DNA from 3 places in the Streptococcus sp. DTU_2020_1000888_1_SI_GRL_NUU_041A genome. Region 3 is predicted to be linked to each of the others. Evidence: predicted binding sites of a transcription regulator. Region 3 holds the regulator's gene; each other region holds the start of a gene.
What was found. The regulator Rex, encoded in region 3, represses fermentation and respiration genes when NADH is low (regulators of the CRP and FNR family bind a similar motif). The targets are predictions, from matches to a motif close to TTGTGAANTANTTCACAA.

Region 1 (2,268 bases), 830 kb from region 3:
AGAGAAGTTGGCATCTCCAACTTTCTCTGCAGCTTCTTGATAGCTTCAACCAGCTGTCTCACTCCTGACACAGGGCTTGAAGCACTGCATCCCAGTAGTTTGGCAATATCCTGATAGCGACTTGCTACAGTCTTGTCTGTCGCCTGCCGGTTCCGATTGTTGAATTCGATACCAGCATTATACTGAATGACATGGGGCATTAAAATACTGTTTAAACGACCATGAGGTACATGGAACTTAGCTCCTGCCGCATGTGCCAGACTGTGATTGATACCCAAAGAAGCTGTGTTAAAGGCCATACCAGCCAGAGTGGATGCTGCATGCATCTTTTCACGCGCTTCTACATCCTGACCATTTTTGTAGGCTTTAGGCAGGTATTCAAAGACCAGCTTGATTGCCTTTTCAGCCAAGGCATCAGAGAAGTCCGTAGCCTTGGTCGATACATAAGCTTCAATGGCATGGGTCAGCACATCCATTCCAGTGTCAGCCGTGATGTTACCAGGAAGTGACAGAACCAAATCCGCATCTAAGATTGCAACATCCGGAAGGATTTCTTTGGTCACTAAAGGATATTTGGTACCTCTCTCTGCATCCGTGATGACAGAAAAGGACGTTACTTCAGATCCAGTTCCGCTTGTCGTCGGGATGGCGATGAGAATAGCCTCGGAGAAGGCACCCTGTTTCTTGGCAAAATAATACATAGCCTTGGAAGCATCAATAGCAGAGCCGCCACCAATAGAAAGCACAATGCTGATTGGCTTGTCTCCTGCACTCTTGATACCAGCCACAACCGTTTCGATTGGCGGATCAGGCACAATATCCGTGAAAACAACAATATCATTGCTGTCATCAAAGTTGGCTAAAATAGCATCCAACGTGCCAGATGTCTTCAAAAAAGGATCGGCAACGACTAAAATATGCTCGTTTTTATAATGGCTTAATTGCTGCAGAGCGCCCTTGCCCACATGCAATTCAGTCTTATAGGAAATCTTATACATCTTTTCTCCTTTCTGTTGTATCTATTTTTAAACAAAAAGAAGCTATATGAAAATAAGACTGCTCCCCTACACACGTCACAGCATTTTCATATAGCTTCATTGCTTATTTATCTTCAGTACCCCTTTGTACTATATTGAATTATAACACAAAAGCGCTTTCAAGGCAATGAAAAAGTCATTAATATAAGAAATTTTTAGTGCCGAATCTCACAGCAAAGGCAAGATTATTTAAAGGATTAAATTTTTATTAAAATTTAGTTCATTTTCCTTGTAATTCCCTGTGAAAGGTGTTACAATCTAGTTACTAGGAAATTGATTTTAGTACTTTTAAGGATATGGAAGTTTGGTGCAAATCCAGCGCGGTCCCGCCACTGTGATAAGCTTTTCAGCTTTAAGTCAGGTCTTTATTCTTAAATTTTAGTAGATTTCATGCCTCGATGTAAGGTAGTGATGTCAGTTTGGAACAAACATTTTAGCTTAGTTTCCATTATTGACTCTACGTTTAAGTACGTTAATTTTCTAAAGATGAGGTTTCACTTGTCTTTCTGCAAAGGAGCAGAGTCAATAATTGGAAAGCTAGTGCTAATCAACGAAGCTTAGCATAAAGATACGAAGATGTATAGGCGGCTTTCTTTTTTAGAACATCAAAATAAGTTCTGTCCTTCCAAGACTTGGTAAAGTCAATTTGGAAAGACAGAACTTTTTCTGTTTCTTTTTATCACTGGCGTTTGCTTGCCCAACGCTCAACATCTGCCTTGGTGATATTGTGAAAGACCTTAGCACCTCTTTCATAGGCGATGTCTTCTTGATTTTTAGTAAAGTTGATTACTCGAGCCAAGGCAAAGAAGTAATCTGATAGACGGTTGACAAAAATCAGGACATTATTGTTAATTTCTGTAGTCCACATAGCCCCTACGATATGACGCTCTGCCCGTCTTGCAATGGTCCGAGCCACATGAATCATGGAAGCAATCTCGTCACCGCCCGGCAGGATAAACCTTTCCAAAGCTGGTGGAATTTCTGCGTAGGTATCAATCCTCTCCTCAATCCAGTCAATTAGCTGATGATCAACCTTATAGGGATAAACTCCCTTTGGTGTAGAGAGGTCTGAACCACAGTCAAAGAGATAATGCTGCAGCTGAAATAGCTCATCTCTCAGCTTATCATCCTTGTCCAACTTGGTAATAGTATAACCAATCCAAGAGTTCAGCTCATCAATGGTCCCGTAAGCATTAACCCGTTCTGCATCCTTGGCGACACTTTGACCGCC
Region 2 (2,268 bases), 180 kb from region 3:
CATCAGTATAAACATCATTATCTGATACAAAATAACTACTTAATTATATATAGTAACGGATATGAAATCTATCTCCCAAATCTTTATACTCTTTACATAAATATCCTTTTATAACATATTAACCTACACTCTATTATAGATTACTTTGATTGTTTTGTAAATCAATTTTAAAGATAAATACGAACTTTTAATTATATTATAATTTTATAGTTCGTGTTTAGAAAGTTTTACCAATGTCAAATAAAAAACTAGAGGAATTTCATCTCATTCCTCTAGCTATTTGATTAACTTCCAACAAACTGCTCTGTAAAGAGATTTATGATTGTAAAGTAGCTTATCACAAACAAATAACAATGGGTTATCAAATTTGTCCACAAGGTTCTATTTATTTAAGGAGACATCAAAAAAAGGATTCGAAAATCCTTTTTTGTCAGTCCACATAATTACTTTCTTCCTTATTAAACCAAGCGTATGGCAAACCTATGAGTAGGCCACCACCAATGAGGTTGCCGATAAAGGTTACGCCCCAATGGCGAAGGATATTTCCAATACTAAAATTTTGCACTTCCGCTGCTGCTGAGCTGAATTTCACGATAGCAAAGGAAGCAAAGTTGGCTGCCAAGTGTTCGTTAGTCAGGAATACAAACATATAAATGGCTGATATAACTAAGAAGAGCTTAGCTGTACTATCCTTGACCAAGACGAAGGAAAGAATAGCAATATTAACAAAGATATTGGCTAACACTCCCTCGAGCAGAATCAACTCATTAGATCGAGCAAGCTTCATCTGAACAACACCAGAAATGAAACTATCTTTGCTAAGCCCTGCATAAGCAGCCGAGTTAGCAAAGAGCCAGCCGGCAATCAAAGCGCCAATCAGATTGAAAAAGGTACAATAAAGCAAAATCATCAAGGCTTTTTTCCAGTCAATCTTCTTCAAAAAGGTACCAGCAGTCAGAAACATCATGTTGGAAGTCACCAATTCTGCATTTAGAAAGACAATGTAAGCCAATCCCCAAGCAAAGATGAAAGGAAAGAGAAAGCGCCCAGTTCCTGGAACAATCTTATTCGTCAAATCTGCCGCAATGGCTCCAGCCCCAGTACTAAAGGTTAGGAAAGCTCCAGCAAAAATGGAACGAACGGCATACTTGGCCTTGCTTGTATCAAACAAAGCTTCTTTTTTGCGGCAAGCTGCTTCAATTTTAGGGATAAATGTCGATTCAGGCATAAAAAATTCTCCTATTAATGTAAACTATGTATAGTATATCACAAAGTTCTTGCTTTTGATAGCGTTTTCGAGAACCTTTTTAAATTTTCTAAAAAAGATTTGAAAATCTATTTTCAAACCTTAAATCCTTTTGCTAACTGAGCAATATCTTCTGGCCGTGTTCGACAGCAACCGCCAAAAAGCCGCACTCCTTGATTTTTCCAAAGTTTACTATTTTCCAGCAAACTCCGCTCCTGCTCTGGATCATCATGCCAAGTCTTGGTCAAGCCATTATAAGTTTCGCCAGAGTTTGGATAGGTCAGAAAAGGTTTGTTGCACACTTGTCCAAGCCCATCTAATAAAGGAGCAATTAAATGTGGAGCTGTACAATTAAAACCAACTGCCAAGACTTGTGGGCTTTCTTGAGCCAAATTCCCTAATTCCTCAATCTTAGTGCCATCTGATATGGCATTCTCCGACTGGGCGACAAAGGACAAATAAGCCTCAGCCTGCGGAAATTCCTCAGCTAAAAGTCGGAGGATTGCTGTCGCTTCTGCCCCATTTGGAATCGTTTCAATAGCCAGCAAGTCACTCCCAGCTTCTAGTAAAGCTTGGATACGTGGACGGTGAAAATCTCGATATTCTTCCTCACTCAGCTGGTATTTTCCCGTATACTCCGAACCATCAGCTAAATAGGCAGCATAAGGCCCTACTGAGCCTGCAACCAGAGGACAAGGTCGCTGCTTCTGCTCTTCTGGAGATAATCCCGTCCAGACATTTTCGATTGCCTTTTGTGCTAAGAAGACTGTCTCTTTTAAAAGATTATAAGCCTTTTCAGGAGTTAGTCCTGCCTCTATAAATGCTGGAATGCTGGCCTGATAACTGGACGTAGTGATGATATCACTGCCAGCTCTCACATAGCTTTCATGCACATCTTGAATAATCTGAGGCTGGTCTAATAGGTATTGAGCGGACCAAAGCTTACCAGATACATCATAACCCAGGCTTTCCAACTCTGTACCCAAGGCACCATCTAAAATAATAATTTCTTGCTTGTCAAG
Region 3 (2,268 bases):
TCATCAATTTGGGATTTCCCAATCAAAAAAATGACCTGCTTCTGCTTCAAATGGATTTAAATGGCTTTTCCATTTCAACAGGATCAGCCTGCACGGCCGGAGCTATACAACCTAGTCATGTCCTGCAGGCTATGTATGGCAAAGATTCCAACCGCTTGCACGAGTCCATTCGGATCAGTACTTCGGACCAGACGACTCTGCAAGAGATTCAATCATTTACAAAGAAATTAAAAGAAATTTTAGGAGGATAAGATGGCCTTTCAAACATCTGTTAGCTTAGCAAACTGTGAATATACCTATTCACTTCACCCAAATGTCAAGAAATTTACCTTGCGCGACAATACTTTCGCGGAAAGCAAGGTTGGAAACTATGAACTCTCTCGTCTGCTGGAATCTGTTCCCAACAGCGGAAATGGTTTTCTGCTGAAAATCATCGTCAATAAAGATTTAAATGGTTTTAAAATTAACATCACTGACAAATCAGGCCTGCGCTTGGTCAATATTTTCAAATCAGAAGACCATCACATTATCCAGCAAAAATTCTATTTCTTGATGGATAGCTTGGTTGAAAGAAATATTTTTGAAAAGATACCACAATAAGCAAGATTCTAGCAATTTTGCTTTTTTGCTTTAGGCTCTTAAAAAAACGAGCTTGACTTCTACTTAGAACACTTGAAGAAAAGACTAACCGAACCCAAAGAAAGGATTAACAATGGTTGAACTGACCTATTTGGACTCATATAAGGTAAAACGAACACTTACCTATGAAGACTTCGACGAATTTCTTCTCGCCTTCTCTGGCTGTGTCACAGTTCCTGACTCGCTCAAGGTGCTTTCTGTTACGTATAAGGGACACCAGCTGCCTTTTGCAGGGCTAATTGGAGACTTGTACCGCCAGATGTACCAGTTAGACTTAACTCCCTATCAGGACTAATCTCTTCGCAACTGCAACATAACTTAAACTTTCACTCTTTTCTTTTTTAGTGCATTAAACATCTTTAATTAGTTGATTTTTTCACAAACTTCCTATAAAATAGAATTAGAAAGGTTGTGATTTTGTGAAAACTGAAAAAAATACTACAATTCCTCGAGCAACTGCTAAAAGGCTATCGCTCTACTATCGTATTTTTAAACGTTTTAATGCTGAGAAGATCGAAAAAGCCAACTCCAAGCAAATCGCTGAAGCCATTGGTATTGACTCTGCTACTGTCAGACGAGATTTTTCTTATTTCGGTGAGCTTGGCCGCAGAGGATTTGGTTATGATGTCAAGAAATTGATGAACTTTTTTGCTGACCTCTTAAACGACAATGCTATTACCAATGTCATGATTGTTGGTGTTGGTAATATGGGGCGGGCTCTGCTGCACTATCGTTTTCATGAGCGCAATAAAATGAAGGTTGTAATGGCTTTTGACACAGATGATCATCCAGAAGTTGGCAGCACAACCAGCGATGAGATTCCTATCTATGGAATTTCCCAAATCAAAGAAAAAATACAGTCAGGAAATGTGCAAACTGCCATCCTAACTGTACCTAGCGTAAAAGCTCAAGAAGTCGCATCTATCTTAGTTCAGGCTGGTGTCAAGGGCATTCTCTGTTTCTCACCTGTAAACCTATCCCTACCTAAGGATGTGGTCGTCCAGTATGTTGACCTGACTAGCGAACTGCAGACTTTGCTCTACTTCATGAGAAAAAATGATTATTAATTTGAAAGAGGTATTAAACACTCTATGAGTAAACCTATTATTGGAATAACCGGAAATGAAAGAGAAATCCCAGACGATCACTTCATCCATATGAGCTATACAGCGACAGGATTCGTTGAGGGTGTCAAAGAAGTTGGCGGAATTCCAATGATTTTGCCAATCGGTGATGAAGAAATGGCTAAACAGTATGTTTCCATTGTCGATAAATTAATCATCACAGGAGGTCAAAATGTATGCCCTCAATTCTATGGTGAAGAGAAAACCATTGACAGCGATGATTATTTACTCAAGCGAGACATTTTTGAGTTAGCTTTAATCAAGGAAGCTCGCCGCCAAAATAAACCAATCTTCACTGTCTGCCGCGGAACCCAACTTTATAATGTAGCCCTAGGTGGTACTCTTCATCAAGATATTGAAGATCATTGGCAAGATAGCTCTGCTGAATACACGACTCAAAGCATGGTGACCAAGAACGGTTCTATTCTGCACGAAATCTATGGACCAGCATCTGAAATCAACTCCTTCCACCACCAAAGTATCAAGGATTTGGCGGCCGGCCTAG

Region 1: RSK81_RS02685 (1-propanol dehydrogenase PduQ) is a predicted target of Rex. The motif match lies at 1,131-1,148, and genes of this name have one in related genera.
Region 2: RSK81_RS05640 (formate/nitrite transporter family protein) is a predicted target of Rex. The motif match lies at 1,255-1,272, and genes of this name have one in related genera.

Annotation. Positions count from the first base shown of each region.
Region 1 covers NZ_CP135591.1:519,935-522,202, reverse strand. The annotation lists gene RSK81_RS02685 (1-propanol dehydrogenase PduQ) at 1-998, opposite strand, end outside; adenosylcobalamin (AdoCbl) riboswitch at 1,309-1,457, shown strand; gene RSK81_RS02680 (cob(I)yrinic acid a,c-diamide adenosyltransferase) at 1,717-2,268, opposite strand, start outside.
Region 2 covers NZ_CP135591.1:1,164,995-1,167,262, reverse strand. The annotation lists gene RSK81_RS05640 (formate/nitrite transporter family protein) at 431-1,228, opposite strand; gene mmuM (homocysteine S-methyltransferase) at 1,342-2,268, opposite strand, start outside.
Region 3 covers NZ_CP135591.1:1,347,327-1,349,594, forward strand. The annotation lists gene RSK81_RS06505 (cysteine desulfurase family protein) at 1-251, shown strand, start outside; gene RSK81_RS06510 (DUF1831 domain-containing protein) at 253-600, shown strand; gene RSK81_RS06515 (DUF4649 family protein) at 713-934, shown strand; gene RSK81_RS06520 (redox-sensing transcriptional repressor Rex) at 1,059-1,706, shown strand; gene RSK81_RS06525 (gamma-glutamyl-gamma-aminobutyrate hydrolase family protein) at 1,731-2,268, shown strand, end outside.